DNA from 2 places in the Mesorhizobium sp. C416B genome. Region 1 is predicted to be linked to the other one. Evidence: predicted binding sites of a transcription regulator. Region 1 holds the regulator's gene; the other holds the start of a gene.
The links. The regulator LexA, encoded in region 1, represses DNA repair genes until DNA is damaged. The targets are predictions, from matches to a motif close to TGTTCNNNNTGTGTTCNG.
Positions count from the first base shown of each region.

Region 2: the regulator LexA is predicted to act here: its motif matches at 14,960-14,977, upstream of NLY43_RS17925 (DNA recombination protein RmuC).

Region 1 is NZ_CP100471.1:277,676-293,402, reverse strand. Features, by position in the region: gene gltX (glutamate--tRNA ligase) at 1-976, opposite strand, end outside; gene arr (NAD(+)--rifampin ADP-ribosyltransferase) at 1,439-1,855, shown strand; gene NLY43_RS01490 (ComEC/Rec2 family competence protein) at 1,967-4,423, shown strand; gene lexA (transcriptional repressor LexA) at 4,417-5,199, opposite strand; gene NLY43_RS01480 (GntR family transcriptional regulator) at 5,405-6,169, opposite strand; gene kynU (kynureninase) at 6,337-7,584, shown strand; gene kynA (tryptophan 2,3-dioxygenase) at 7,691-8,527, opposite strand; gene NLY43_RS01465 (AMP-binding protein) at 8,524-10,149, opposite strand; gene NLY43_RS01460 (hormone-sensitive lipase) at 10,310-11,146, shown strand; gene NLY43_RS01455 (molybdopterin molybdotransferase MoeA) at 11,192-12,397, opposite strand; gene moaC (cyclic pyranopterin monophosphate synthase MoaC) at 12,398-12,880, opposite strand; gene trpC (indole-3-glycerol phosphate synthase TrpC) at 12,883-13,695, opposite strand; gene trpD (anthranilate phosphoribosyltransferase) at 13,699-14,709, opposite strand; gene NLY43_RS01435 (peptidylprolyl isomerase) at 14,741-15,727, opposite strand, start outside.
Region 2 is NZ_CP100471.1:3,685,433-3,701,159, reverse strand. Features, by position in the region: gene NLY43_RS18000 (LysR family transcriptional regulator) at 1-604, shown strand, start outside; gene pmtA (phospholipid N-methyltransferase PmtA) at 700-1,305, opposite strand; gene dnaJ (molecular chaperone DnaJ) at 1,423-2,553, opposite strand; gene dnaK (molecular chaperone DnaK) at 2,773-4,689, opposite strand; gene NLY43_RS17980 (LLM class flavin-dependent oxidoreductase) at 5,061-6,059, opposite strand; gene NLY43_RS17975 (arylamine N-acetyltransferase) at 6,082-6,285, opposite strand; gene NLY43_RS17970 (AI-2E family transporter) at 6,368-7,537, opposite strand; gene NLY43_RS17965 (LLM class flavin-dependent oxidoreductase) at 7,648-8,709, opposite strand; gene NLY43_RS17960 (DUF6481 family protein) at 8,944-9,372, shown strand; gene sugE (quaternary ammonium compound efflux SMR transporter SugE) at 9,458-9,772, opposite strand; gene NLY43_RS17950 (hypothetical protein) at 9,986-10,111, opposite strand; gene NLY43_RS17945 (transglutaminase-like domain-containing protein) at 10,325-11,134, shown strand; gene NLY43_RS17940 (cation diffusion facilitator family transporter) at 11,250-12,203, shown strand; gene NLY43_RS17935 (GFA family protein) at 12,281-12,685, shown strand; gene NLY43_RS17930 (class I SAM-dependent methyltransferase) at 12,767-13,573, shown strand; gene NLY43_RS17925 (DNA recombination protein RmuC) at 13,674-14,927, opposite strand; gene def (peptide deformylase) at 15,031-15,561, shown strand; gene fmt (methionyl-tRNA formyltransferase) at 15,567-15,727, shown strand, end outside.

The DNA of each region.
Region 1 (15,727 bases):
AAATGTCGAACAGCTCGGTATCGGCCATCTTGCGCATATGCGCGCCGTTGATTGACTCGAGCTTGGCGAAGTCGAAGCGCGCCGCACCCTTGTTGACATCGCCGATGTCGAACCACGAAATCATGTCCTTGATCGACATGATCTCGTCGTCGCCATGGCTCCAGCCGAGCCGTGCCAGATAATTGAGCAGCGCCTCGGGCAGATAGCCCATGGCGCGATAAGCCTCGACGCCGAGTGCGCCGTGCCGCTTCGACAGCTTGGCGCCGTCGGCGCCGTGGATCAGCGGGATATGCGACATCGACGGGACGTCCCAGCCCATCGCGTTGTAGATCACCGTCTGGCGCGCGGCGTTGGTCAGATGGTCGTCGCCACGGATGATGTGGGTGACGCCCATGTCATGGTCGTCGACGACGACGGCATGCATGTAGGTCGGATTGCCGTCCGAGCGCAGTATGATGAAATCGTCGAGGTCCTTGTTGGGGAAGCGCACCTCGCCCTGCACACGGTCGTGCACCACGGTTTCGCCCTCGGTCGGCGCCTTGATGCGGATGGCGCCCTTGACGCCGGGAGGCGCCTCCGAGGGGGCACGATCGCGCCACTGGCCGTTGTAGCGAGGCGGCAGGCCCTTGGCGCGTGCGGCCTCGCGCATCGCCTCGAGCTCGGCAGGCGTCTCGTAGCTGTAATAGGCCTTGCCCAGGCGCACCAGCTCCTCGGCCACCTCACGGTGGCGCGGCGCGCGCTCGAACTGCGATATGGCCTCACCGTCCCAGGAAAGGCCGAGCCAGGTCAGCCCATCCAGAATGGCCTGTGTCGCCGCCTCGTTGAAGCGTTCGCGGTCGGTGTCCTCGATGCGCAGCACCATCGTGCCGCCGGTGTGCTTGGCGTACAGCCAGTTGAACAGCGCCGTGCGCGCGCCGCCGATATGCAGATAGCCGGTGGGCGAGGGGGCAAAACGGGTGACGACCGTGTCGGACATGGAACTCTCGGGAAGTTTGGAAAGCGGGGCGTGATCGCGCGGACTTTCGCGCTTTGCGCGTTCATGTAGCATAGGAGGTCTGGGGCGCAAGGGGCAGACCCGATGGCTGGACGAGGCCGGGGCACGTCGGCAATTATCGGTTGCGTCAACGGGCGCCGGAGCCTTGTAGCACAAAATCTGTTCGCACCTCCGCGCAACCTCATTTGGCAGCAGCGTCAATGTCTGGGTTTCATTCGGCTGCAGCGTCCGTCACAGTGCCTGGAACATCGCTGCGACGGTGGTAGCCCCCTCTGACGAGCGGACATTTCTTCACGAATGCGGCACTGCCCGACTACAACGCCGCCGTGACAGCGTTGGCTTGGTCACGCATATTGACCTTTCTGCAATCATTATCGTGAACACCGCAACTTTGTGCAGTCCGGTCTCGCCACTAAGGAAGCATGATTGAAAGAAGGACTACCGATGACCAGAAACGCTGACCATACGGAGGGTGATCCGTTCTACCATGGCACCCGGGCGGATTTGAAACCCGGGGATCTGCTGAGCGTCGGCCACCCTTCCAATTTCAGAGATCAACCACTGTCATGGATATATTTCTCCCAGACACTTGAAGCCGCCATCTGGGGAGCAGAGCTTGCAACGGGTGACGGTCGTCAAAGGATTTACATCGTAAAGCCGACGGGGTTTTTCATGGATGACCCTAACCTGACCGATAAAAAATTTCCCGGTAATCCGACGAAATCCTACCGCTCCCGTGATCCGTTGCTCATCCTGGGTGAACTCGGTGAATGGCAGGGTCATACACCGGAACAATTGAAGGCAATGCACGATGGGCTTGCTCGCCTGAGAGCGGAGGGCCAGGATATGGTTGAGGATTGAGCCTCCTTGCCAGGTGATGGTCGATTCCGGCGCGGTGGACGTGATCACGCGGACTTTCGCGCTTTGCGCGTTCATGTAGCATAGGGGTCTGGGGCGCAAGGGGCAGACCCGATGGCTGGACGTGGCCGGGGCACGAAGGAAGGCGAAGGCGCCGAGGCAAGCGTCAGCGAACGCTCGCTGTTTGCCGATAGTCCCTATGCCGAGCCGCTGCCCCTCGCGCTGCCTGAGCCGCATCCCGGCGTCGCGCCTGCGCTGCCCGGTCACGCGTTGCCGGCGCAAGTCACAGCGCCCGGATCTATCGCCCGTCTGCGCAGACGGCTTCGCCGTCCGTCATGGCCCGCGCTCCGCCGCAGCCTTGCCGTGGCCGCCAACACGGAGCTCGACCGGGGCGTCGCCTTCCTGCTGGTGCCGGTTTTCCTGGCGGCCGGCGTCATCTTTTATTTCTCGCTGGCCGGCGAGCCCGGCTTTGCGCAGCCAATCGCCATTGTGGTGCTGGCGACATGTTGCGCTGTCGCCACGCGATCGCGGCCGAGGACGCATCTGTTCTGCATGGCCGCGATGCTGTGCGCGCTCGGCGTCGTCGCCGCCAAAGTCGAGACCTGGCGCGCCGGAACGCAGATGCTCGGCTCCGAGATCCAGACACGGCTGACCGGCCGCGTCGTCAGTCTCGAACAGATGGAAAGCGGCCGCATCAGGCTGACGCTCGACGTGGTTTCGACCGCTTACCCCGAGCTGCGCTACGCCCCGGAGCGGGTCAGGCTCTCGGCGCGGACCGTTCCCGCCGATATGACCGCCGGCTCCCTGATCACCGGCTATGCCAGGCTGTTGCCGCCGACCGGTCCGGTGCGGCCGGAGAGCTACGATTTCTCCTTCGACAGCTATTTCACCGGTATCGGCGGCAGCGGCTTCTTTCTCGGCAATCCGAAAACCATTGCTACGCAGGGACCGCCGCCGCTGACCGCGCGGCTCTCCTCGGCAATCGAGAACGCGCGCGAAAACATTGCCGACCATATCAGGGGCAAAATCGGCGGCGCCGAAGGCGAGATTGCCGCGGCGTTGATTGTCGGGGTGCGCGCCGGCATCCCGGACGAGGTCAACGAAGCGATGCGGCGCACCGGCATCTACCACATCATCTCCATCTCCGGCCTGCACATGGCGCTGGTTGCCGGCACCATCATGGCGTTGCTGCGTGGCGCCTTTGCGCTGTTTCCCGATTTCTCTTCGCGCCGCCCAGTCAAGAAATATGCAGCAGTGGCAGCACTCGTCTCCATCGCCGCCTATCTCGTCATTTCAGGCATCGTGGTCGCCGCCGAGCGCAGTTTCATCATGCTAGCGGTCATGCTGGTCGCGGTACTCTTCGATCGTGCCGCGCTCACCATGCGCAATCTGGCGATCTCCGCCATCGCCGTCATCCTGGTGTCGCCGCACGAGGTGGTCGGTCCCAGCTTCCAGATGTCGTTTGCCGCCACCGCCGCCCTTGTCGGCGCCTATGCCGGCTGGGCCGATTACCGCGCCGACAAGGTGAGAACGCCGCTGGCAAAGCGCTCCTTCGTCGGCTTCCTGTCGCGAAAATTCGCGCTGGCCATGGGCGGCCTCGCCATGACCTCGATCATCGCCGGCAGTGCAACCTTGCTGTTCGCCATCTGGCATTTTCAGCGTGTGTCGCCGCTCAGCCTGATCGCCAATCTGGCCGTGATGCCGATTGTTTCGTTGATCGTCATGCCCTTTGCCGTGCTCAGCGCACTGGCGATGCCGTTCGGCGCCGACGGGCCGTTCCTCTATGTGATGGGCAAGGGTCTGATGGCGATGATCGCTATATCGGCCTGGATTTCCGAGCGCTCGCCGGTCGACGCCGTCGGGCTGATCTCCATCCGCTCGGTGCTGTTGGTGGCGGTCGCCCTCGTCATCGCCACCATGGCCACCACCTGGCTCAGGCTGGCGGCCGTGCCTTTCGCGCTGGCCGGCCTGTTGACGGTGCCGCAGGTGCTTACGCCCGACGTGCTCATATCCGAGGACGCACATCTGGTGGCCATGCCGATAGGTGGCGGCGAACTCGCCCTCAACCGCGAACGCTCCAACGAATTCACCACGGACAATTGGAAACGGGCGCTGCGGGCCGAAACCATTATCCCGCCCGAGATTTTCGAGGCAACAGATACGCGGTTCGATCTCGATCCGCTCGATCTGCCGCCCGGGTCGCCCTTCTATTGCATGGGCGATCTCTGTATCGCCCGACACCCTTCCGGAGCCATTGTAGCCCTTGCCAAAGACCGCAAGACGGCGCGGCCGGCCTGTGCCTTCGCTAGCCTGATCGTCATCGATGACGCCACGGCCTACAATCCGTGCCGCGACCCGCTGGTGCTGGTCGTGACGAAGAAACAGCTGGCCCGCGACGGCAGCGCCGCCGTCTTCTTCGATCCGCAATCGGCAGCTGCAGCGCCAACCATCCGCTTCGCCGTCGACAAGCCGTATCGCCCCTGGCACGAGCAACGCCGCTTCTCCCGCGAAGCGCGCGGCCTGCCGCCTTACAACCAGCGTGAAAAATACAAACCCAAGCCGGCTCAGTAGCGCCGGATCAATCCGACAAGCTTGCCCTGCACCTTCACCCTGTCCGGTCCAAAAATGCGGGTCTCGTAGGCCGGGTTGGCGGCTTCCAGGGCGATCGAGGCGCCCTTGCGGCGGAAGCGTTTCAGGGTCGCTTCCTCATCGTCGACCAACGCCACCACGATCTCGCCGGGGCTGGCTGTGTCGGCATTGCGGATGATGACCGTGTCGCCATCGAAAATGCCGGCCTCGATCATCGAATCGCCCTTGACCTCGAGCGCGTAGTGTTCACCGCCCATGATCATGTCGGGCGGCACCGAGATCGAATGGGTCTGATGCTGGATGGCGTCGATCGGCACGCCGGCGGCGATGCGTCCCATCACCGGGATTGAAATCGAGGAAACGGCATCGTCATTGCCGGCAGACATCGAACGCGACGGCGAGCCCGGCCTGATCTGGCGGCCGAGACCGCCTTGGCCCATCCCGCCTTGTCCCTGGCCGCCTTGCCCTTGGCCGGCTTGACCAAGACTGCCCTGAATGACGCTCGGCGAAAACTTCCTCGCCGCGTTGAGGCCTGGTGCGATCGAGTCGGGTAGCCGCAGCACTTCCAGCGCGCGCGCCCGGTTCGGCAGCCGGCGAATGAAACCGCGCTCCTCAAGCGCTGTGATCAGTCGGTGGATGCCGGACTTGGAGGCGAGGTCGAGCGCTTCCTTCATCTCGTCGAAGGACGGCGGGATTCCGCTCTCCTTCAGGCGTTCATGGATGAACATCAGAAGCTCATGTTGTTTGCGCGTCAGCATCGCGGCCCCCAAGGGTTCTGAAACCAGAATCAGAAAAAACAAACCCAGAACAAACACTATCTGTTCCAGTTGTGTTCCGCAACCTTTTAAAGTTTAATGAATGTGTTGACGTTTTGTTCAGCGTAACGTTCGGCGCTGCGAGCGCCGCCTGCGCCCAGTTGCCAGCAACGGGGTGAAACGAAGACAAAGTGCCCTGCGTCGTCGGCTACGATCGCCGCTTCCTTTTCGGACGGGGCTGCGCAGCATCCGCGCCGGGTTCGCTCTGGGCATAGACCTGCAGCGTGTAGCCGATGTGAGCGGTCATCAGAGTTTTCGCACGTTCGACGTCGCGATCGAGGGCCGCTTCCATCAGGGCGGTATGGTGTTCGATCGCCACGGCGTCGCGCAGGGCCGCCACGGCCTTCCGGTGTCCATCCGTGCGGCCGGCGGCCGCGCGCAGCGTCGGGGCCAGACCCAGAAAGCGGTGATGGCGATGCAATTGGTCGGAAATCGTCGCATTGAAGCGCAGCAGCCAGCTGGATGTCGCGGCACTGAGCAGCGCCGCATGGAAGGCATCGTGTTTTTCGTACCACGCGTCGACCGCATCATCCGATGGATCGTCGAGAACAGACCCGCACCGTGAGAGACGATAGTGGGCGGCAACGACCGCGTCTTCCCACTCACGGTCGCCCTTCTCGATCGATTCCACCAGCAGGGGCAGTTCGACCACCAGCCGCGCACGCGCCAAATCCTCGAGCTCCGCCCGAGAGACGGGAGCGACCGCAAACCCGCGGTTGCTGATGGCGGTCACAAGCCGTTCCGCCTCCAGCCGCGACAGCGCCTCGCGCAACGGCGTCCAGCCGATGCCGTAGGTGTTGCGCAGCGTGCTCAGCTTCAACGGCGCGGCAGGCGCCAGCCGGGTCGCAAGAATATCGCGCCTGAGCAGGCGATAGGCCGCTTCCGTCTTCGAGGTCTGCTCGTCATCCAGCATCGTGATCCATCAGACATAAACGCTCGGCGGATCATTATATATCAAAGCCTTTCAACGGGTGAATTATATATAATATTTGACAGTTCAAGGGCGACCACTCAAGATCGCCGGCATGTTTGGGCGGCAGGCTCCGCCGCGCGCGTTTGTCCATGGAAGGGCGCCGGATCATGAGCACGACACCCGATCTCGCTACAATCGAAGCAATGGATGCCGCCGATCCGCTGCGCTCCATGCGTGAACGCTTTGTCTTGCCGCAAGGCGTAATTTATCTCGACGGCAATTCGCTGGGTGCCGCGTCACCAGCCGTCTTCAGCGAATTGCAACAGGCCGCCACGCAGGAATGGGCGCAGGACCTCATTCGCGCCTGGAACACGGCTGGCTGGTTCAACATGCCGGTGGAACTGGGAGATCAGCTCGGACGACTGATCGGCGCGGCTGACGGGCAGACGGTGGTCTGCGACACAACCTCGATCAACATCTACAAGCTGCTGCACGCCGCGCTCGGCATGCGGCCGAATCGGTCGGTCATCGTTGCCGAGGGCGACAGTTTCCCGACCGACCTCTACATGGCCGAAGGCGTCGCCTCGACCCGGCCGGGAACGCGGCTGCGGCTGGAGGGCGTCGACGCGGCCGCAATCGAGGACCTGATCGACGACAGCGTTGCCGTCATCCTGGTCAACCACGTCAACTACAAATCCGGCCAGTTGCGCGACATGGCGGCGCTGACGCGCAAGGCACATGACGCCGGCGCGCTGATCATCTGGGATCTCTGCCACACCGCCGGCGCCTTGCCGGTCGAACTCGACCGTGCCAATGCCGATTTCGCTGTCGGCTGCACCTACAAATACCTCAATGGCGGCCCGGGCTCGCCGGCCTTCATCTACGCGGCCGAGCGCCACCATGGTGATATCAGCCAGCCGCTCAGCGGCTGGTGGGGCCATGCGCGGCCCTTTGCCTTCGAGCAGGGCTTTGCCATCGGCAGCGGCATCCGCCGCTTCCTATGCGGAACGCAGCCGGTGCTGTCGATGCGGGCGCTCAAGGGCGCGCTCGATATCTGGAACGACGTCGACATGGCGGCGGTGCGCAGAAAAAGCATCGCGCTGACCGACCTGTTTATCCAGCTCGTCGAAGCCAGATGCGGCGCCTACCGGCTTGAACTGGAAAGTCCTCGCGACGGCAGCCAGCGCGGCAGCCAGGTGTCGTTCCTCCACCCGCATGGCTATCAGGTGATGCGGGCGCTGATCGAGCGCGGCGTGATCGGCGATTTTCGGGCGCCGTCGACCATCCGTTTCGGCTTCACGCCGCTCTATGTCGGTTATGGCGATGTCTGGCAGGCGGTCGAAGCGCTGGAGGATATTTTGCGCACCGGCGCCTGGCAGGACGCCCGCTTCGCGGTGAAGACCGCGGTCACCTGAGGAACTAGAGCAATTTCAGGAAAAGTGTGAAGCGGTTTTCCGTCCGCAATTGCGTCAAATCAAAGAGCTAGAGCATTTCGCCGTTTACGTTAAACGGTGAAATGCTCTAGAGCCGGGTGCGGACCGTCCAGAGCTCCGGAAACAGCACGACCTCCAGCATCTTCTTCAGATAGGAGGCGCCTGAGGTGCCGCCGGTGCCGCGCTTCAAGCCGATGATGCGCTCGACCGTGGTGACGTGGTTGAAGCGCCAGCGGCGGAAATAATCCTCGAAGTCGACCAGCTTCTCGGCCAGTTCGTAGAGCATCCAGTAGCGCTGCGGGTCGCGGTAGACGGTTTGCCAGGCAGCCAGCACTTCTTCGTTCTCGACGCGCGTCTCGCGCCAGTCCGTGCGACTGGCGTCGGCGCCGATGTCGAAGCCATTGCGCGCCAAAAGCAGAAGCGCCTCATCATAGAGCGACGGCGTGGCCAGGATGGCTTCCAGCCTGTCCGTAAGGTCGGGCCGGTGCTTGTGCGGCCCGAGCATGGCAAGGTTGCGGTTGCCGGCCATGAACTCGATAGCGCGGTACTGCCACGACTGGAAGCCCGAGGATTGGCCGAGCGCGTCGCGAAACTCGGTGTATTCGCTTGGCGTCATCGTGCGCAGCACGTCCCAGGCATTGTTGAGCTGCTCGAAGATGCGCGCGACGCGAGACAGCATCTTGAAGCTCGGTTCGAGGCGGTCGGCGCGGATAGAGCGGATCGCGGCGCCGATCTCGTGCAAAGCGAGCTTCATCCACAATTCCGATGTCTGATGCTGGATGATGAACAGCATCTCGTCATGGGCCGAAGACAGCGGCGCCTGCGCATCGAGCACCTTGTCCAGCTGCAGATAGTCGCTGTAGGACATCCGCTCCTTGAACGACATCTGCGCGCCATCGGACGCCGGATCGTGCGGCTTAATCAATTGCTCTTCTCCGCGCGCAACCGGAAGCGCTGGATCTTGCCGGTCTGGGTTTTGGGCAAGGCGTCGATGAACTTCACCGAACGCGGATATTTGTAGGGCGCGATCGTTGCCTTGACGTGGTCCTGCAGGCGTTTGACGGTCAATGCGTCCGGCGAAACACCTTGCACAAGCACGATATGCGCCTCGACGATCTGGCCGCGTTCACCGTCCTCGGCGCCGGTCACCGCGCATTCGGCGACGTCGGGATGCGAGAGCAGCGCCGCTTCGACCTCGGGGCCGGCGATGTTGTAGCCGGCGCTGACGATCATGTCGTCGGAACGCGCGGCGAAGTGGAAGAAGCCATCCTCGTCCTGCGTGAACGTATCGCCGGTGAGATTCCAGCCATCGCGGACATAGTCCTTTTGCCTGGCATCGGCCATGTAGCGGCAGCCGGTCGGGCCGCGCACCGCCAGCCGGCCAGTAGAGCCGCGCGGCAGCTCCCGCATCTCGTCATCGACGATGCGTGCCTGATAGCCGCCGACGGGTTTGCCGGTGGAGGCCGGCTTCATGTCGTCGAAGCGGTTGGAGATGAAGATATGCAGCATCTCGGTGGCGCCGATCCCATCGAGGATCGGCTTGCCGGTCTTCTCAGTCCATTCCTCGAAGACAGGCGCCGGCAGCGTCTCGCCCGCCGAAACCGCGACGCGCAGCGAGGACAGGTCAGCGCCTTGATCCATGGCCTTGAGCATGGCCCGATAGGCGGTTGGAGCGGTGAAGGAAATGGTCGCTTTGTAGGTCTCGATGATGTGGATCATGTTGGGTGGCGTCGCCTGTTCCAGCAGCGTCGCCGCGGCGCCGAAACGCAGCGGGAAGATGGCGAGCCCGCCAAGACCGAAGGTAAAGGCAAGGGGCGGGGAGCCGACGAAGATGTCGTCGGGCGTCACCTCCAGGATTTCGCGGGCATAGGCGTCGGCGACGATCAGCAGGTCGCGGTGGAAATGCATCGTCGCCTTCGGCACGCCGGTGGTGCCGGAGGTGAAGCCGAGCAGGGCGACATCGTCGCGGCCGGTGTTGACGGCAGTGAAGGTGACCGGCTTGTCGAGGGCGGCGCGGTCGAGTTCCGCGTCATGGTTGGCCGTGCCGTCGAAGCCAATGACCTGCTTGAGATACGCACTGCCCTTGGCGCAGGCGGTCATCTCGTCCATCAGCCTTGTATCGCAAAGCGCAACCGTGATTTCCGCCTTGTCGACGATCTTGGCGAGTTCGCCGGCGCGCAGCATCGGCATGGTGTTGACGACCACCGCGCCAACCTTGGTGGCGGCCAGCCAACAGGCGACCATGGCCGGGTTGTTGGCCGAGCGGATCAGCACCCGGTTGCCCGGCTTGACGCCATAATTCTCGACCAGGGCATGGGCGAGCCTGTTGGTCCAGTCGGACAGTTCCTTGTAGGTGCGGCGGCGGCCATTGCCGATCAGCGCGGTGTGGTCGCCGAACCCTTTTTCGACCAGCCTGTCGGTCAATTCGACGCCGGCATTTATGTGGTCGGGATAGTCGAAGCCGTCGAGCAAAAACTCCGGCCATTGCTCCGGCGGCGGCAGGTTGTCGCGCGTGAATGTGTCGATATGCGCTGATGGCCCAAGCATTTTCGGCTGCCCCTGTCTGCCTCGCGCCCATGGCTGAACAAGGCGCAGGATCGCACCAGTCGAAATTTGTTTCAAGCCTAAAATGTTTTTAGGTCGCAGCATTGACGCCGCTCTGTTCGGCGGCCATTCCTGTCGACTGAACTGAAGCCATCCGGGAGGGATGCAGATGCTCCAACATCGTGTTGCCGATTGGGACAATGCCTACGCCAACGGCGACAACATTGCCGGCAGCAATCGCTGGCCGGCCGCGTGGGACACACCGGCACAGGCTTTTCGCGACACAATGTCGGCGTCCGGTCGGGCCAAGCTCGACATCGCCTATGGCGACAGCCCGCGCAACAGGCTCGATCTGTTCCTTCCCGATGTCATGCCCAAAGGGCTCGTCGTCTTCATCCATGGCGGTTACTGGAAGGCGTTCGACAACAAGCCATGGTCGCATCTGGCCAACGGCGCGGTTGCCAATGGCTTTGCCGTGGCAATGCCGACTTACACGCTTTGTCCCGACATACGCATTTCCGGCATCGTTAGGGAAATCGCGGCGGCGATCGGCAAGGCGGCGACGATGGTCGGCGGGCCGGTGATCCTGACCGGGCATTCCGCCGGCGGCCATCTCGCCTCCAGGATGGTGACGACAACGACACCCCTGGCCGCCGATGTGGCGGGCCGCGTGCGCAATGTCGTCTCGATCTCCGGCGTCCATGACCTGCGGCCAATCATGCGGACTGGGATGAACGCGACACTGGCCATCGATGAAGCGGAAGCACTGGCCGAAAGCCCGGTTCTGCTGCGCCCCATGCAGGGCGCGCGCATCACCTGCTGGGCCGGCGGCGGCGAGCGGGCGGAGTTCCTGCGCCAGAATGCGCTGCTTGCCAACATCTGGATCGGCCTCGGCGCCACGACCAGCACAGTGGTCGAGCCGGACCGGCATCATTTCAGCATCGTCGACGGGCTTGCCGATCCGACACATCCGCTGACGCGGACATTGCTGGCGGAGTAACAACCAGTCTTATCTCTTGGAATTAACGGCTTGGATCCGCGACCTTCAGCGCAACATCAGAACGCTGCAAGCAGCGCCTGCTTCTGCCGCCGGAGCGAAGGGCTCGCGCACGATCAGGGCGTTGGCGTCGGCCAGCATTCTCAGCATCGAGGAATCCTGGATGCCGAATGGTGTCGCCACCAATGCGCCGGCTTCTTCCCGGACCACGGCGCGCACATAGTCTTGCCTTAGATCATTGGCCGGCATCGCGGCGCCAAGCTGAGCCTGGCGGATGTCCTGCCGGTGGGGACGGCCGCCGAGCTGCGCCAATAGCGGCTTCAGGAACAATTGCGAGCAGACCAGGCTCGCCACCGGATTGCCGGGCAGGCCGATGCACCTGATATCGCCCAGCCGCCCGAACATCAGCGGCTTGCCCGGGCGCATGGCGAGCTTCCAGAAGTCGAGGTTCATGCCTTCGCCGGTCAGCACGTCATGAACGAGATCATGGTCGCCGACCGAGGCGCCGCCGAGCGTGACGATGACGTCGGCTTTCGCATCGACCGCCTTTTTCACCAGCGCCGCGATCGCTTCCTTGCGATCGGCCGCTATACCGAGATCGAGCGCGCGAGCGCCGACCGACTGCGCCACAGCAGCGACGCCATAGGCGTTGGACGAGATGATCTGGGCGGGGCCAGGTTCGCTGCCCGGTGGCAGCAATTCGTCGCCGGTGGCGATGATGGCGACCAGCGGCCGTTGCACCACGTTCAACCGGGGATGATTGGCCGACGCCGCCAGCGACAATGCAGCCGGATCGAGCACGCGGCCTTTCTCCAGCAGCACGTCGCCTTGGGCAAAATCCAGTCCAAGGCGGCGGATGTTGCGGTTCTTCGCCGTCGGTTCGGTGACCTCGATCCGGCCACCGCCGAGATCGCGAACATTTTCCTGGATGACGATCGTGTCTGCGCCTTCAGGCAGCGGCGCGCCGGTGAAGACGCGCACGGCCTCGGATTTACCCACTGTGCCGTCAAAGCCTCGCCCTGCGGGCGCCATTCCGATCACCGAAAGCCGCGCCGGGGCCGACGCCACATCCTGCGCCCGTGCGGCATAGCCGTCCATGGCAGATGCATTGAAAGGCGGCTGGGTACGCAGCGCCACGACCGGCTCCGCCAGCACCCGGCCGGCCGCATCCGCCAGCGCGACCCTTTCACCGGGCAACGCCACAGCGCCGTCGAGTAGGCGTTGAAGCGCCTCGGCGACCGGAACCAGCGCCATTTACGAACCCGCCTTGTAGTCGCCGGACTTGCCGCCGGTCTTTTCCACCAGCTGTATACCGGAAATCACCATGGCGCGGTCGACCGCCTTGGCCATGTCGTAAATGGTCAGGCACGCGACAGATGCCGCGGTCAGCGCCTCCATCTCGACCCCGGTCTTGCCGGTGACGCGGGCGAGCGCGGTGACCCTAAGGCCGGGCAGCGTGGTGTCCGGTTCGATGTCGACCGACACCTTGGTCAAAAGCAGCGGATGGCAGAGCGGAATCAACTCATGCGTCTTCTTGGCCGCCATGATGCCGGCAATGCGCGCGGTACCCAGCACATCGCCCTTCTTGGCGTCGCCGTCGAGGATCATCTTCAGGGTTTCGGCCCGCATCGAGACAAAGCCCTCGGCGACCGCCGTGCGCGTCGTCTCCGCCTTCTCGCCGACATCGACCATGTTGGCCTCGCCCTTGGCGCCGAGATGGGTGAGGGCGGCTGCCATCCTCAGATGGCCTCTGCTTTCGCCTTGCCTGTCAAAAGCAGCCGCGTTGCCGCAGCGACATCCTCTTGCCGCATCAGGCTCTCGCCGACGAGGAAGGTGCTGATGCCGGTCTTTTGCATCCTGAAGCAATCGTCGTGGGTGAAAATTCCGCTCTCGCTGACCAGCAATCGGCCGCCCGGCACCATCGATGCCAGCCGTTCCGAGGTCTCGAGGCTGGTCTCGAATGTTCTGAGATTGCGGTTGTTGATGCCGATCAGCTGCGACGAGAGTTTTACCGCGCGCTGCGTCTCGGCCTCGTCATGCACCTCGATCAGCGCGTCCATGCCGAGTTCGAACGCGGTCGCTTCCAATTCGCTCGCCAAGGCATCATCGACGCAGGCCATGATGATCAGGATGGCATCGGCGCCCCATGCGCGAGCCTCGTAGACTTGATAAGGGTCGAACAGGAAATCCTTGCGCAGCGCGGGCAGGGACACTGCCTTCCGTGCACTGATGAGAAATTCCGGCGCGCCCTGGAAGGATGGCGCATCGGTCAGCACCGAAAGACAGGCGGCACCGCCTTTCTCATAGGCCTGCGCCAGTGCGGGCGGGTCGAAATCGGCGCGGATCAAGCCTTTGGATGGGCTTGCCTTTTTGATCTCGGCGATCAGGCCGAAGCTGCCCGATCTGCGCTTCGCCTCAAGCGCCCTCAGAAAGCCACGCGGTGCGTCGGCATCCTTGGCTCGCGCCTTGATCTCGGCCAACGGTATACGCGCCTTCGCCGCCGCGATCTCGTCGCGCTTGTAGGCCTCGATCTTGCGCAGAATGTCAGCCACGGCTCATCCGTTCGAAATCTCGACCAGCCTGTCGAGCACGCCCAGCGCCCGGCCGCTGTCAATGGCCTGTGTGGCCGCGGCCATGCCGTCGGCAAGCGTCGTCGCCTTGCCGGCCACCACCATGCCGGCGCCGGCGTTCATCAGCACCGTATCGCGATAGGCCCCGGCAGCACCTCTCAGCATGTCGCGCAACGCCGTGGCATTGTAGGCGGCGTCGCCGCCGCGCAACTCGTCCTTGGTGTGGCGCTGCAGGCCGACGGCTTCCGGGGTGAGCGTGAAATGGCGGATCTCGCCGCCGGCCAATTCCGCCACCTGCGTTTCGCCGGTGGTGGTGATTTCGTCATAGCCATCCCCATGGACCACCCAGGCATGCTCGGTGCCCAACGCCTTCAATGTCTCGGCCACCGGCACGATCCATTCCGGCAGGAACACGCCGACCATCTGCCTGCTGACGCCGGCCGGATTGGACAGCGGTCCGAGCAGGTTGAAGATGGTGCGCGTGCCGAGCTCGACGCGGGTCGGGCCGACATGCTTCATCGCCGGGTGGTGCGCCGGCGCGAACATGAAGCCGACGCCGGCCTCCTGGATGCAGCGGCCGATCACCTCTGGCGGGATATCGATCTTGACGCCGAGCGCGACCAGCACATCGGCGGCGCCCGTCAGCGACGACAGGCCGCGATTGCCGTGCTTGGCGACCGGCACGCCGCAGCCGGCAATGACGAAGGCCGAAGCGGTCGAGATGTTGACTGAATGCGAATTGTCGCCGCCCGTGCCGACAATGTCGATGGCGCCCTCAGGAGCTTCGACGCGCAGCATCTTGGCACGCATGGTGGCGACGGCGCCGGAAATCTCGCTCACGGTCTCCCCGCGCACGCGCAACGCCATCAGGAAGCCGCCGATCTGGCCCGGCGTCGCGTCGCCAGACATGATGATGTCGAAAGCTTCGCGCGCTTCCTCGAAGGTAAGCCCGGTTCCCGTGGCGACCTTGGCGATATGGGTCTTCAGGGCGCTCATTGGGCCAAGACGTTCATTGGGCTAAGGCCATTCATTGGGCGAGGGCTTGGGCAACGGCGGCCTGGTCGACGCTGACGGCGTACTGCGTCTGCAACTGCGCCACCAGCTGGTCGAGCAGATCGTCGGACATGCCTTGCGTGAAGGATTTTTGCGCATCGTCGGGTACCGAGCTGGCGTCGGCTCCGGCCGGCTCGAACACTTCGGCGACCTTGAACAGGATCTGGCCGTCGCCGGTGGGCGAGGGGATCAGCCCGGTGCCGCCTTCGCCGACGCCGAACATCGCAGCAGCACCCTCCTTGCCGAAATCGACATCGTCGGCCTCGCGCTTCACGCCGCGCTTGGTCTGCTTTTCAAGCTTCAGTTCGCCGGCGATGACGTCGAGTGTGGTGCCAGCCTTGAGGCGCTTGTCGAGTTCGTCTGCTTTCGCGGTCAGCCGCTTGGTCGTTTCCTCTGTCGTCCAGTCCGCCACCACGCGCTGGCGGACTTCGTCCAGCGTGCGGTCGCGAGCCGGCGTGATCGATGTCAGTTCATAGAACACGAAGCCGTTGTTAGGCGTGGTCAGGGCTTGATTCTCGGTGTTGGGCTCGGCCTCGAACACCGCCTTGATGAGGTCCGGCGATGCCGGCAGGTCCTTGATGATGGTCCCGTCCGGCCTGAGGCCGGTGCGGTCGATGGCCTCGACGGTGACGTCCTTGAGCTTCAGTTTGGCGGCGGCTTCGGCCAGCGTGCTGCCGGCGGCGCGGGTGTCTTCGTAATTGTCGTGCACGTCGAGCAGGATGCGGCTTGCTTCGCCAAGCGCCAGATCCTTGCGGATCTGGTCTGACACTTCCGCCAGCGGCTTCACCGTTTCCGGTTTGATCTCGGTGACGCGCAAAAGCACCGGACCGAACGCGCCCTGGACGACCGGGCTGACTTCGTTGACGGCTAGCGCGAATGCGGCATCGGCGACCGCCTTGTCGGTGATCTTGTCCTTGGAGAGCGTGCCGAGCAGCGTGTCGGCCGGGGTCTTGCCCTGCGC
Region 2 (15,727 bases), 3.3 Mb from region 1:
AGGCAGAGTACGGCTCGCGCTGGTCAGCAGCGCCTCGGTAAAGATTGCTCCATATGCGTTGAACATTACTTCCGTCCGGCACCCGGAGCTTGCTGTCGAACTGCTCTTGGGCACGGATACCGAGGTGGCGGAGTGGGTCGATCGCGGTGCCGCCGATATTGGACTGTCCTACATCGTCGGCAATTGCCAAGCCGAGGAACTTGTCGACGACGAACTCTTTGTGGCGTCATCGCAAAAGAACTCAGTCCAAGGCGGGTCATTTCCGATCCGCGCTCTCGACGGCCAGCCATTCATCATGTCGAGCGGCGGCTGCGGACCAATGCTTGCCGAATTGTTCCAGGATTTTGGCGTTGCGCCAGTTGTCATCCTGTCGGCGAGCGATATGGCGGCGCTGCTTGCTCTGGTCGGGGCCGGGCGCGGTTTGTCGATTGCGCCAGGCCTGGCGTTTCCGGCCGATTGGCAGCGAACCGTCGCGAGGCGTCCTCTGGAGCCGCGTGCGCGTCGGCCTCTGCTGCTTCTGTTCTCCAGGAGCGGCGAAGCAACGGCCGTGCGGGCCATGTGCGCGGCGATCAGAGAGGTCGCCACGAGTTTGCGAGGCGGATAACAGTCAAGGATGTGGATCGACCCTCAATCGAGCTTCCTTCGGGAGACGTCGATCCTCTACAAGGCGCCAGAGACTTCTCCCGCCCCCAATACCAGCTAATGCGCTTCGCGCCGGTAGATCCACAGCTGCGTCGGCGGGATGTTGCGGAAGATGAAGTCGAAATGCTTGACCGTGTAATTGCCGCGGCCGGGCGGGATCGGCGACAACGGCCCATAGGTCAGCTGCACGATCGGCCGTCCAACCGGGATGCGGTCTAGCAGGCTTTCAATATAGGCGATCCGCTGTGCGACCGGAAAATTGAGCAGCGGCACGCCGGAGACGACGGAATCGAAAACCATCCCGCTCTTCTCGCCAAGCGTGGCGTTGAGATTGAAGGCATCGCCCTCGATGACGTTGACGCCGGGGTAGAGCTGGCGCAGATGGCGCACGAAATCGGTGGAATATTCGACCGCGTACAGGTTTTCGGGCTTAACGCCCTGGGCGAGGATTGCACGGGTGATGACGCCTGTGCCGGGTCCGACTTCAAGCACCGGCAGGCCGGACTTCGGATTGACGATGGAAGCCATCTTGCGGGCGGTGATGGAGCTTGTCGGCACGATCGAACCGACCGACTTCGGCTTGTCGATCCAGCCTTTGAAGAATTTGAGTTCGTCGTCGAACTTTTCCGCCAGCGCCTTCCGCAATCCCGGACCACGTGCCATGCAAGTTCTCCTCAACACTCCCCGAACGCTACTTAGCAGCTAACAGGTCCAAGGCAAGGCGCGATCTGGCATAAGATGTTGATGACGTTCTGGAAGCGTGGCGGCCTTGGTTTGGGTTCAGTGCTCGCCGAAGGATTCGAAAAAGTCCTTCATGCGGGCGAAAAAGCCGCTCGACTGGGGCGAATTGTCCTTCGACGACAGCTGCTCGAACTCTTCCAGCAGCTCGCGCTGGCGGCGCGACAGGTTTTGCGGCGTTTCGACCGCGGTCTGGATATAGAGGTCGCCGACATTGGGCTGGCGCAGCACCGGCATGCCCTTGCCCTTGAGGCGGAACTGGCGGCCGTTCTGCGTGCCTTCGGTCACTTTCACCTTGGTCTGGCTGCCGTCCAGCGTCGTCACCTCGAACGAGCCGCCAAGGGCGGCCGTCGTCATCGATATCGGCACCTTGCAGTAGAGATCGGCGCCGTCGCGCTGGAAGAATTCATGCGGCTTCACCGCCAGAAAAATATAGAGGTCGCCCGATGGGCCGCCGCGCAGGCCCGCCTCGCCCTCATTGGCAAGCCGGATGCGGGTGCCATCCTCGATGCCGGCCGGGATATTGACCGACAGCGAGCGTTCCTCGGTGACGCGGCCCTGGCCGGCGCATTTCGGGCACGGGTCCTTGATCGTCTGCCCGCGGCCTTGGCATTGCGGGCAGGTACGCTCGATCGAGAAGAAGCCTTGCGTCGCCCGTACCTTGCCGTGGCCATGGCACATCGAGCAGGTCACCGGCTGGGTGCCGGGCTTGGCGCCGGTCCCGGAGCATTCCGTGCATGAGATCGAGGCCGGCACGCGGATTTGCGCGGTCTTGCCGGCAAACGCTTCTTCCAGCGTGATTTCCATATTGTAGCGCAGATCGGCGCCGCGTTCGCGGCCGCCCGACGAGCGGCGCTGGCGCCCGCCCATCATGTCGCCGAAAATATCTTCGAAAATGTCGGCGAAGCCGCCTGCGCCAAAACCTTGCGCGCCGCCATTCATGCCGCCCTGCTCGAAGGCGGCGTGACCGAAACGGTCATAGGCCGCGCGCTTCTGCGGGTCCTTCAGCGTTTCGTAGGCTTCGTTGATTTCCTTGAACTTATGCTCGCATGAGTGATCGCCGGGATTGCGGTCGGGATGGAACTGCATGGCCAGCTTGCGGAAAGCGCTCTTGAGCTCCTTCTCGTCGGCGCCCTTCTGCACGCCCAGCGTCTCGTAGAAATCAGCTTTCATCTTTTCCCGCAGTCCGGATGCTCAACGTCTTGATGCATGTTGCGTCGTTTGCCGGCACGTTGTCTCGATTTAGGAGCGGTGCTGCCCGGATGCTAGGGCCGGCGCGCTTGTGCCTGTGTTTTTCAGTGACTTTTTCGGCAAGGCCCGCACTTTTTCAGCGAGGGTTGCAAAAAAGCCCGGCTTTGCGCCGGGCTTTCCGCTTTATTTGCCGTCAACCGGTCAGGCCGACTTCTTCTTCTCGTCGTTTTCGTCGATTTCCTCGAAATCGGCGTCGACCACGTCGCTATCCTTGGCCGCGTCCGCCTTGGCGTCGGCTTCCGCCGCTTCCTTCTGCGAAGCTTCGTACATGGCCTGGCCGAGCTTCATGGATGCTTCGGCAAGCGTCTGCGACTTGGCCTCGATGTCGGCGGCATCGTCGCCTTCGGCAGCAGCCTTCAGCGCCGTGATAGCCTCCGATATCGCCGTGCGCTCGGTTTCCGAAACCTTGTCGCCATATTCCTTCAGCGACTTCTCGGAGGAGTGCACCAGCGCCTCGGCCTGGTTGCGGGCCTCGACCAAAGCACGCCGCTGCTTGTCGGTCTCGGCATTGGCTTCGGCGTCCTTGACCATCTTCTCGATGTCGGCGTCCGAAAGGCCACCAGAGGCCTGGATGCGGATCTGGTGCTCCTTGCCGGTGCCCTTGTCCTTGGCCGAAACGTTGACGATGCCGTTGGCGTCGATGTCGAAAGTGACCTCGATCTGCGGCACGCCGCGCGGCGCCGGCGGAATGCCGACCAGGTCGAACTGGCCGAGCGCCTTGTTGTCGGCAGCCATTTCACGCTCGCCCTGGAAGACGCGGATGGTCACGGCCGACTGACTGTCTTCAGCGGTCGAGAACACCTGGCTCTTCTTGGTCGGGATGGTCGTGTTGCGTTCGATCAGGCGGGTGAACACGCCACCCAGCGTCTCGATGCCGAGCGACAGCGGCGTCACGTCGAGCAGCAGCACGTCCTTCACGTCGCCCTGCAGCACGCCGGCCTGGATGGCGGCGCCCAAAGCGACGACTTCATCCGGGTTGACGCCCTTGTGCGGCTCCTTGCCGAAGAACTGCTTCACGATCTCCTGGATCTTGGGCATGCGGGTCATGCCGCCGACCAGGACCACTTCGTCGATCTCGCCAGCCTTCAGCCCGGCATCCTTGAGCGCCGCCTTGCAGGGCTCGATGGTGCGCTGGACGAGATCGTCGACCAGCTGCTCGAACTTGGCACGGGTCAGCTTCAGCGTCAGGTGCTTGGGGCCGGTCGCGTCGGCGGTGATGAAGGGCAGGTTGATTTCCGTCTGCGTCGTCGACGACAGCTCGATCTTGGCCTTTTCAGCCGCCTCCTTGAGGCGCTGCAGCGCAAGCTTGTCGTTCTTCAGGTCGATGCCCTGTTCCTTCTTGAACTCGGCCGCCAGGTATTCGACGAGACGCATGTCGAAATCCTCGCCGCCGAGGAAGGTGTCGCCATTGGTCGACTTCACTTCGAACACGCCGTCGCCGATTTCGAGCACCGAAATGTCGAACGTGCCGCCGCCAAGGTCATAGACGGCAATGGTCTTGCCATCCTTCTTGTCGAGGCCGTAGGCAAGTGCTGCAGCCGTCGGCTCGTTGATGATGCGCAGCACCTCAAGGCCGGCGATCTTGCCGGCGTCCTTGGTGGCCTGGCGCTGGGCGTCATTGAAATAGGCCGGAACGGTGATGACCGCCTTCTCGACCTTCTCGCCGAGATAGGCCTCCGCCGTTTCCTTCATCTTCTGCAGGATCATGGCCGAGATCTGGCTGGGCGACTGCTTCTTGCCGCCGGCCTCGACCCAGGCATCGCCATTGTCGCCCTTGACGATCTTGTAGGGGACAAGCTTCTTGTCCTTCTCCGTCACCGGGTCGTCATAGCGGCGGCCGATCAGGCGCTTGACCGCGAAGATGGTGTTTTCAGGATTGGTGACCGCCTGGCGCTTGGCCGGCTGGCCGACGAGACGTTCGCCGTCGCCCGAGATGGCGACGATGGAAGGCGTCGTGCGCGCGCCTTCCGCATTTTCAATGACCTTGGGCTCCTTGCCATCCATGATGGCGATGCAGGAGTTGGTGGTGCCGAGATCGATACCGATTACTTTTGCCATTTTTCTAGTCTCTCCGCTAAGCAGGCTCTCAGGACCCGTAAGGCGTTCCGACGAAAGCCCCTGTTCACAAGAAATTCCGCTCCGGCAACCGGCATTCCGGCACTGGGCGGCTTGGCGCGTATATAAGAACAGGCGGCATCGGGCGCAAGCATTCTGCGCATGGCATCCACCGCGCCGCGCTTGGCGCCTTTGAACAGCCGCCCGGCGGCCCGGATGTGCTCAAACCGCGCTCAAAACCCCAGGATCTGCGCGATCCCCCGGCGAAGCGCCCAGTCAGGGCTTCGAAACCACAAGAAAACGTCACCTATGCGTGAGAGAGGCGGCTCCTGGCTGAGGAAGGCGCCTGCCCACAGCAGACACAGGCAAAAGCGTCACGCGGCCTGCGACAGCGATTTATGCGCCTCGGCCAGAATTTCGAACGAGCGCACGCGTGCCGCATGGTCGAAGATCTGCGCGGTCACCATCAGCTCGTCTGCGCCGGTGCGGCGCACGAACGCGTCTATGCCTTGCCGGACGGTTTCGGGGGAGCCGACGACGGCGCAGGACAGCGCCTGCGAAATCATGGTTTTTGCCATCGGCTCGAGCGTCTGGTCATAGCCCTCGACCGGCGGCGGCAGGCGGCCGGCCCGCCCCGTGCGCAGATTGACGAAGGCCTGCTGCAACGAGGTGAACAGCAGTTTGGCCTCTCCATCGGTCGGTGCGGCGAAAACGTTGAGGCCGAGCATGACATAGGGCTTGTCCAGCTGTTCCGAAGGCTGGAAGCGCGAACGGTAGATCTCCAGCGCATGGTCGAGTTCGGCCGGCGCGAAATGCGAGGCAAACGCATAGGGCAGGCCGAGCATGGCGGCGAGCTGCGCGCCATAGAGGCTGGAACCGAGGATCCAGACCGGCACCTTCTGGCCTTCGCCGGGCACGGCGTGGATACGCTGGCCTTCCGCGGCCGGCTGGAAATAGCCCATCAGCTCGACGACATCCTGGGGGAAATTGTCTGACGCCTCGAGATTGCGGCGCAGCGCGCGCGCTGTTCCCATATCGGTGCCGGGCGCCCGGCCGAGGCCGAGGTCGATGCGGCCGGGGTGCAGTGCCGCCAGCGTGCCGAACTGCTCGGCAATCACCAGCGGCGCATGGTTGGGCAGCATGATGCCGCCGGCGCCGACGCGGATGGTCTTGGTACCGTCGGCGACATGGGCGATGACGACGGCGGTCGCCGCGCTGGCGATGCCCGGCATGTTGTGGTGCTCGGCCAGCCAGTAGCGCCTGTAGCCGAGCCGCTCGGCATGGCGGGCCAGGTCGAGCGAATTTGCCAGCGATTGCGAGGCGTCGCTGCCTTCGACGATCGGCGACAGGTCGAGAACGGAAAGTGCGGTCATGGGCCTCAAGCCTCTACGATGTTCAACTGCCTGACCCTGGTTTCGAAGGCGCGGTCGGGAATGACGATGTCGAGCTGGTGCCAAGCAACGGGTCCATATTCTCGAACGGGATCGCCTGCGGACGCTGGCGATGCAGCGCGCTCAGCGTGTCGAGCGACGCATCGATCGGACCGCGATAGCCAATGCGGTCGAAATAGGAATCGAGGTCGAAGGAGGCATCGTTCATCGCAGGGTCCGGCTTGACCGGCTCGATATAGGCACTCCGCCTGAAGACAACAAATGCGCGATGACGGACAGGCGCGGCAAGCTTATGCCGCGGCCTTTCCGTTCTCTTCGGCCGCTTCCTCCTCCACCACGGCCGTCTGCTGTGCGGCGAGAAAATTGCCGACATGGCTGAGGCCATCGAAATGATCGCAGAACACTTTGACGACGACCAGCAGCGGCACCGCCATCAGCGCGCCGACAAAGCCCCAAAGCCAGGACCAGAAGGCGATGGCGATGAAGATCGCCACGGCGTTGATCTCGAGGCGTCGGCCGACAACCATCGGCGTAACGAACTGGCCTTCGACGATGTCGCACAAAAGCACGAAGCCCGGCGCCAAAAGGGCGTAGGAGATCGAGTCGAAGCTGATCATCGCAATGACGCTGACCAGCACGATGGTGATCAGCGCGCCGACATAGGGCAGGAAGTTGAGCAGCGCCGCCATCGTTCCCCAGACGAGCGGGTTGGGCATGCCGAGCGCCCACAGGCCAAGGCCGATAACCGCGCCGAGACCGGCATTGATGACGGTGACGGTGAGCAGATAATGCGAGATTTCGCGCTCGACGTCATAGACGACGCGCAAGGCCCGCTTCTTCTCGCTGAGGCTGGCGAAGGACTGGATGATCTTCTCATAGAACATCGTGCCCGACGCCAGCAGGAACAGTGACAGCACGAAGATGATGGTCAGGCTTGTCCCCGCCGACAGGACGTTGCTGGCGGCGGCCGACAGGACGCCGGACTGCGCCATCGCCACCTTCTGGATGCCCGGCTCCTGCGAGGTCTCCGTCATCTGTTCGATCTGATGCGAGATCTGCATGATCCTCTCGAGCGGACGCCGCAATTGCGCCAGCCGTTCGGTAAGTTGTTGGCCGATCGACGAGGTGTTGTTGAGAAGGTCGATGACCGGGCCGCTGAGCAGATAGCCGGCAACGCCGAAGACGCAGATCGACAGCACGACCAACATTGTCGCCGAAACCACTTCCGGAATGCCGCGCTTGCGCAGGAAGCGCACGATTGGTGTCAGCGTCAGCGTCAGCAGGAAGGCGAGGATGACCGGCATGAAGAAAGCACGCGCGAAATACAGCGCGTAGATGGCCATGAACAGGAAGATCCCGATGAGCAGCGAACGCATCAGATGCGTGTCGGCACGCGCCACAACTCTCGCCTCTTCGGTCTCGGCAAGGCCAGCACCCAAAGCGGCGGGTTCGGCTTTCATGATTTTCCCTCAGCGGCGCACCGCAATTGGTGCATTCCGACGACGGAAACGCCTCTGCAAGCCCAAGGTTCCGTTAGCCGGCAAGGCCCTCAATCCGGGCCGCCCGTCGCTCAGGCGGCTGGCGCTGCGACGGCGACGCCGGGCTTGGCGGTCTCCTTGCGTACGATCGGCGCCACCTTGGTGCCGTACAGTTCGATCGCCTTCATGATCTTGGCGTGCGGCATGGCGCCGATCGCCATCTGCAGCAGGAAGCGGTCATTGTTGAAGATCTTGTGCTGGGCGACGATCTTTTCCGCCACCTGCTCCGGATCGCCGACGAACAGCGCGCCGTTCGGACCACGCGACTGATCGAAATGCGCCCGCGAGGTCGGGCCCCAGCCGCGCTCGCGGCCGATGCGGTTCATCACTTCGGCCTGCGGGCCATAGAAATCGTCGGCCGCCTGTTCAGTGGTGCCGGCGATGAAGCCGTGCACATTGATGCTGGTGGCAAGGCCCGAGGGGTCGGTACCGGCCCGCCTTGCGGCATCGCGATAAATGTCGAACAGCGGTGCAAACCGCGCCGGCTCGCCGCCGATGATGGCCAGTGCCAGCGGCAAACCGAGCACGCCCGCGCGCGCCGCAGATTGCGGCGTTCCACCTATTGCGATCCAGATCGGCAATTTGTCCTGCAGCGGCCGCGGATAGACGCCGCGGTCGTTGATCGGCGCGCGCAGATTGCCGGACCAGGTAACTTTGACGCCGTCACGTATGGCCAGCAGCAAATCGAGCTTTTCGGCGAACAGCTCGTCATAGTCCTCGAGATTGTAGCCGAACAGCGGGAAGGATTCGATGAACGAACCGCGCCCGGCCATGATCTCGGCCCGGCCGCCCGACAAAAGGTCGAGCGTTGCGAACTGCTGGAAGACGCGAACCGGATCGTCGGAGGACAGCACGGTGACCGCGCTGGTCAGCTTGATGCGCTTGGTGCGTTCGGCGGCAGCGGCCAGCGCCACCACCGGCGCGGACGCGGCATAGTCGGGGCGGTGATGTTCGCCCAGACCAAAGACGTCGAGGCCAACCTGGTCAGCCAGCTCGACCTCCTCGATCAGATTGCGCAGCCGCTGATGCGGGCCGATCGCGCCGGGGCCGGGCTCCGGGCTGACGTCGGCGAAAGTGTAGAGACCGAGTTCCATGGCATGTCATCCAAATGTTCTGATTTGCCGCTAGAGGTAGCGGCGAGCCGCCCCGGCCGCCAGAGGGGCGGATAGTGAACAGTGCATGTCGGTTTCGGCCGGCTTTGTTTCAGGGAAAACGCGTCTCCCGGCTGCAACAGCATAAACTTTCATGGCTGGCATACCGTTTTGGCGCTTGAACTCTCGGTTTTCGCGCGTATGTAAGCGTCGCGAATTGACTTCAGGGAAGTGGACTTGGCTATCTACAGGGAAAAAGACATTTTCGAGCGGCGCAATGCCGCGAACGAGGCAAAGAAGGCGCTTCTGGAGCGCTTCAAGTCAAAGCCGGCGGCTGATGATCCTGCGGTTCTGGCCAAACAGGCCGAACGCAAGGCGATTCTTGAAGCTCGCGAGATACGCGAGGCCGAAAAGGCCAGGCTGAAGCAGGAAAAGCTGGCACGCGAGGCGGTCGAGAAGGCCGAGCGCGAGGCAGCAGCCGAAGCGGCGCGTATTGCGGCCGAAGAGGCAGCGCAGGCTGAAGCGAAGATCAAGGAAGCCGAAGAAAACGAGCGCATTGCCCGTTTGCTGGCCGACGAAGCCGAACGCAAGGCCAAGCGCGACGCACGCTATGCGGCCCGCAAGCAGCGTACCGGCAGGACGCCTCCGGGCTTCTCCGCCCGCTAACGCTTCGATCGAAACGATCGGACATCAGGGTCGCCTTCCAGCGGCCCTGAATGTGTTTGTGCGTCGATTTCCTTGGTTGCTTTGCTCAGGCGGCGAGCTTCAGCCCCATAATGCCGCAGACGATGAGCGCAATGCAGGCGAGCCGGATGGCCGTCGCCGGCTCGCCCAGCAGCCAGATGCCAAGCAGCGCCGTGCCGACCGTGCCGATGCCGGTCCACACCGCATAGGCCGTCCCGACAGGCAGCGTCTTGAGCGCCAGGCCGAGCAACCCCAGGCTGATGATCATCGAGGCGACAGTGAGCACCGTCGGCAGCGGCTTCGAGAAGCCGTCGGTGTATTTGAGGCCGATCGCCCAGCCGATTTCGAACAGACCAGCGAAGAACAGAAAAATCCACGACATCGGGATGCACTCCTTCCATGAGGATGGCGGGGCGTCCCGACCGGACTTTTGAGAAAGGCGCGAGGTCGTCCTCGCCGCTTCGGTATAAGCGGCTGCGCCGGTCCGATCAACAAAACGCCGGCAGCATCGTTCATGCCGCCGGCGTCAAAATCTGCGCCGAAACGGTTTGCCCGGATCTCAACCGTCCCAAGATATTGACGACCTAAGGCGGGCTTACTTTTCCTTGAGCCTCATCGCCTTCACGGGCGGCGCCTTCAGCGCCGGAGCCGCGGCGGGCCTCTTGGCGTCTTTTTTCGGCTTGCGAGCTTCCTTGCCCGCCTTCATCGCACCTTTAGCCATGATTCGTTCCTCCAGTTGCTGGGAGGCCAAGTGAAACAAGAGAAACGCCGGACTGCAAGGGGGCGGGCGTCCGTCGCCGGCGCCGGCGGGCCGCTTTCAACCGGTTTCTAATTTGCTCGTAAACCATTCCGGTCCGTGCCATGGTTGCCTTCGCACTGCAGCATCGGCCATGCCTTCGCCCGGCGATGATCAGGAAGTGCGGTCAGGACGACAATGCGAATCCGCATCGGCAGCGAGATGAGTTTCGATTTTCCGCAGGAAACGCCGCTGATCGCGATGCTCAACGTCCACTACTCCAGGGCCTCCGATCTCGAGCGCCCGGATTTCCTGACCTCCAACCCGCCGGTGCCGATCCAGAGCTACCGCGACAGTTTCGGCAATTGGTGCAACCGTTTCGTCGCCCCGCCCGGTCGCTTCACCTTCGGCACCGATTCGGTAATCCGCGACCCCGGCACGTTCGAGATGGGCGACCTGATGGCCTGGCAGCACGAGGTGCGCGATCTGCCGTCGGACACATTGCTCTTCCTGTTGCCGAGCCGCTTTTGCGAGAGCGATCTGCTGGCCAGCGAAGCCTGGCGGCTGTTCGGGCATACGCCGCTTGGCATTGCGCGCGTCCAGGCGGTCTGCGACTTCGTCCACAACCATATCGTCTTCAGCTACGGCAATGCGCGGCCGACCCGCACCGCGGCGGAAGCCTATCGCGAGCAAAGCGGCGTCTGCCGTGACTTTGCCCACCTCGCCGTCACCTTCTGCCGTGCGCTAAACATCCCGACCCGCTACTGCACCGGCTACATCAGCGACATCGGCCTGCCCAAACCTTGGGCGAGCATGGATTTCGCAGCCTGGATGGAGGTCTATCTCGGTGGCCGCTGGCATGTCTTTGACCCGCGCAACAATTCGCCACGCATCGGCCGCATCCTGATCGCGTCGGGTCGCGACGCCGCCGACGTGCCGCTGACCCACATCTTCGGACCGGGCACGCTGGCTGGTTTCAAGGTGTGGACGGACGAGATCATCGAATAGGGGCGTCTTTCCGCAAGCTGCCTACAAGACCCTGAACGACCGGGCGATTCGTGCGTTGTGATGCCTGTGGAGCTCGGCGGCAGGGGCGTTACATCAGGTTCCTTGGAGGGACAGCATGGCAGCACATGGCGGGTCGAAGACGGTCATCTACGCGGCGCTCGCCGGTAATCTCGCTATTGCTGTGACCAAATTCGTCGCCGCCTTCTTCACCGGCAGCTCGGCGATGCTGTCGGAAGGCGTGCACTCGCTGGTGGATACCGGCAATGGCGGGCTGCTGCTCTACGGCATGCACCGCGCCGCCCGCCCGCCGGACCGCACGCATCCGCTCGGCCATGGCCGCGAGCTGTATTTCTGGAGCTTCATTGTCGCCCTGCTCGTATTCGCGCTCGGCGCCGGCGTGTCCTTCTATGAAGGCGTCGTCCACATCATGGCGCCTGAGCCGGTCGCCAATCCCAAAATCAACTACATCGTGCTGGGCCTCTCAATGCTGTTCGAGGGCAGCTCCTGGTACGTGGCGCTGAAGGAGTTCCGCCAGCAGAAGGGCAAGCAAGGCTGGCTGCAGGCCGTGCAATCGAGCAAGGATCCGAGCGTCTACACGATCCTGTTCGAGGACAGCGCCGCCCTGCTCGGTCTGTTCGTCGCCTTCGCCGGCATATTGGCGGCCGAACTCCTCGACATGCCCGAACTCGACGGCGTCGCCTCGATCGGCATCGCGATGATCCTCGGCGCCACCGCCATCTTTCTGGCGCGCGAAAGCAAGGGATTGCTCATCGGTGAGCCGGCCTCGCCGGAAGTGCAGGCCAAGGTGCTGACCATCGCCCAGCAGGATCCGGCAGTGCAGCGGGCCAACGGCGTTCTCACCGTCCATCTCGGCCCGCAACAGATCGTCGCTGGGCTGAGCATCGAATTCGAGGACCATCTGACGGCGCCTGAGATCGAAGCCTGTGTCGAGCGCATCGAGGCGCTCTTGAAAAAAGAAATGCCGGAGATCACCAGACTGTTCGTCAAGCCGCAGACGACCGGAACCTGGGAGCACCGGCGCAAGCAGGTCGAGGCGGCGTCGGACTAGTTCTGGACCAGCAGTCCACCATTGGCGCCATCGCCTGGTCCCGCTAAGATCACCCGACGGATTTCGGAGAATCAACGATGAAAATCGATGGTGGGTGCCATTGCGGCGCCATAACTTATGAAGCAGACGTCGACCCGGAAAAGACCTCTATCTGTCATTGCACCGACTGCCAGCAACTGACCGGTACCGCCTTTCGTGTCACTGTTCCCGCGCCTGAGGATCATTATAGGATCACAAAGGGCACACCGAAGGTTTATATCAAGACGGGATCGAGCGGCGCCAAGCGTGCCCAGGCGTTCTGCGGCGACTGCGGTTCGCATCTTTACGCAACGTCGGTTGGCGACGGGCCGAAGGTCTATGGGATCAGGGCGGGGACCGCGCGGCAACGCGAGGATCTCGTTCCGACCCAACAGAAATGGCACCGATCGGCCCTGCACTGGCTTCCGGAATTCGAGGGCGTAAGCATCGTAGAGGCGCAGTAGCACCTGCCTCCCGGTTAAACGCGGCCCAAACCAGCCAATAATGTGCTAGGCTACCCATCAAACGGATGGCGGGGGATAGCAATGTCGGAAACGGACAAAGTGTTTGCCGGCTCGATTCCGGAAAACTACGACCGCTACATGGTGCCGCTGATCTTCGAGCCGTTCGCCGCGGATTTGGCACGACGGGCAGCGTCCTTGTCGCCCGGCGCCGTCCTGGAAGTCGCCGCCGGCACCGGCGTTGTCACCCGCGCATTGGCTCCAAAACTGTCTCCCGGCGCAAGCTATATCGTGACCGACCTCAACCAGCCTATGCTCGACTACGCGGCCTCGCGACAAGCTCCCGACAGTCGCATACAATGGCGTCAGGCGGATGCTCTGGCGCTCCCGTTCGAAGATGCGGCTTTCGATCTCGTTTGCTGTCAGTTCGGCGCGATGTTCTTTCCCGACCGAGCCGCCGGCTATCGCGAAGCAAAGCGGGTCCTGAAGACCGGCGGCCATTTCCTGTTCAACGTGTGGGATCGCATTGAAGAGAATGTATTCGCCAATGATGTGACGAATGCTCTTGCGGAGATTTTTCCGAACGATCCGCCCCGCTTTCTCGCCCGCACGCCGCACGGCTACAATGACACTGCATTGATCCGCGGCGAGTTGGAAGCCGCAGGTTTCTCCCGTGTGGTGATCGACACGAGGGCCGAACAAAGCCGTGCCTCCTCGCCGCGCCTTCCGGCGGTTGCCTATTGCCAGGGAACTCCGCTTCGCAACGAAATCGAGGCCAGAGGAAAACTGGAAGCCGCAACCGATCACGCCGCGTCCGTGATTGCAGCCAGACACGGCAGCGGCGAGGTTGCGGCCAAGATCCAGGCGCACGTGATGGTGGCTACGGTCTAATGCATGTTGCCCAGAAGTGAGCCGCGGTTCTGGGACAACGACATTCATCAAAACAAAGACTTAAAGCGCGTCGTATGAATCCGTTTCAGCGCGACGCACTTTAATCGTCGCCTTCGACGACACGTAGCCTGAGCTGCCCCGTCTTGGAATCCGCCACCCGCACCCCGGCTTCGGCCTTGGCGGGTCCGCCACCGCGCACTTCGGCTTCGTTTTCGCCAAACTCCAGCGCTTCGATCTTTTGGCCGCGCTTGGTCACCTTCGACGTCGACACCAGTATCTCGTCGATATCCTTGGCCGACTGGCCAAAATGCGTCTGCAACCGGCGCACGCGTTCGTCGACGCGCGCGACGTCCTCCATCAGCCGGATCACCTCGCCCTGGATCAGATGCGCCTGTTCGCGCATGCGGGCGTCCTTGAGGATGGCCTGGATGACCTGGATCGACAGCATCAAAAGCGACGGCGAGACGATGATGACACGCGCCCGGTGCGCCTTCTGGACCACGGCGTCGAAATTCTCGTGGATTTCGGCGAACACCGATTCGGACGGCACGAACATGAAGGCGGTGTCCTGCGTCTCGCCCTGGATCAGGTATTTTTCCGAGATATCGCGGACGTGAATTTCGATGTCGCGGCGGAAAGCCTGGGCCGCGATCTTCTGTTGTTCGGCGCCATCGGCGGCGCGGATGGCGTTCCAGGCTTCCAGCGGAAACTTGGCGTCGATGGCAAGCTGCGGCGCACCGTTCGGCATCCTGACCAGGCAGTCGGGACGGCTGCCGTTTGACAGCGTTGCCTGGAACTCGTAGGCGCCCATCGGAAGGCCGTCGGCGACGATCGCCTCCATGCGCGACTGGCCGAAGGCGCCGCGCGTCTGCTTGTTGGACAGGATCGCCTGCAATTGCACGACCTGGCCGGCCAGCGACTGGATGTTGCCTTGCGCGGTGTCGATGACCGCCAGCCGTTCCTGCAGTTTGGCGAGGCTCTCATGCGTCGATTTGGTCTGTTCGGTCATGGTTTGACCGAGCCTGCCGGTCATGGCGTCGAGGCGCTGGCCGATCGACTGGTTGAGTTCGGCCTGCCTTGCGCCGAACACGTCGGCGATGGCGCCCATGCGGCCCTGCATCTCGGCCTGGCTTTGCAAAATGCCGGCCATCCGCGCCTCGGCGTCGCGGGCGTGGTCGGCGGCTTCCGCCGCGGCGATGGTGCGCGCCTTGGCCGATCGCCACAGCGCCACGACAAGCGCCAGGAACAGGCCGAGAAACACCAGCGCGCCGATGGCCAGTGCATGGCCGAGCGTGATCGTCGTAGCGCCAAGCCGGGCAACGGGTTCGGAAAGGATGGTGCTCAGGTCGTTCATCCCGCCAGCATAGCCGATTCGCAGACCTGGCACAGATCAAAACGTGAACGAGACCGATTCGCACCGGTTGACGCTTCTCCTGCGACGTTTTAGGTGAGGCGCCATGTCGATCAAGCCGCTCATCATCCTTCCCGATCCTATCCTGCGCCAGGTTTCCAAACCGGTCGAACGCGTCGACGCGCCTTTGCGCAAACTGGCTGACGACATGCTGGCGACGATGTATGATGCGCCGGGCATCGGCTTGGCCGCAATCCAGATCGGCGAGCCGCTGCGCATGCTGGTCATCGACCTCGCCAAGGAAGACGAGCCGCCGGCGCCGCATGTCTTCATCAATCCCGAAATCCTCGAAAGCGCCGACGCTCGCTCGGTCTACGAGGAAGGCTGCCTGTCGATCCCGGACTATTACGCCGAGGTCGAGCGTCCCGCCTCGGTGCGCGTGAAATATCTCGACCGCGACGGCAAGCTGCAGGAGATCGAGGCCGAAGGCCTGATGGCGACCTGCCTGCAGCACGAGATCGACCATCTCAACGGTGTGCTGTTCATCGACCACATCTCGAAGCTGAAGCGCGACATGGTGGTCAAGAAGTTCAAGAAGCTCGCCAAGGACAAGGCGCCGGGCAAGCTGGTGGGATAGGGAAGATGCCGCTTCGCGTCATCTTCATGGGCACGCCAGAGTTTTCGGTGCCGGTGCTGCGCGCGATTGCCGAGGCCGAGCACGAGATAGCAGCCGTCTACACCCAGCCGCCGCGCGCCGCCGGCCGCCGCGGTCTGGAGCTCACACCGTCGCCGGTGCAGCGCGA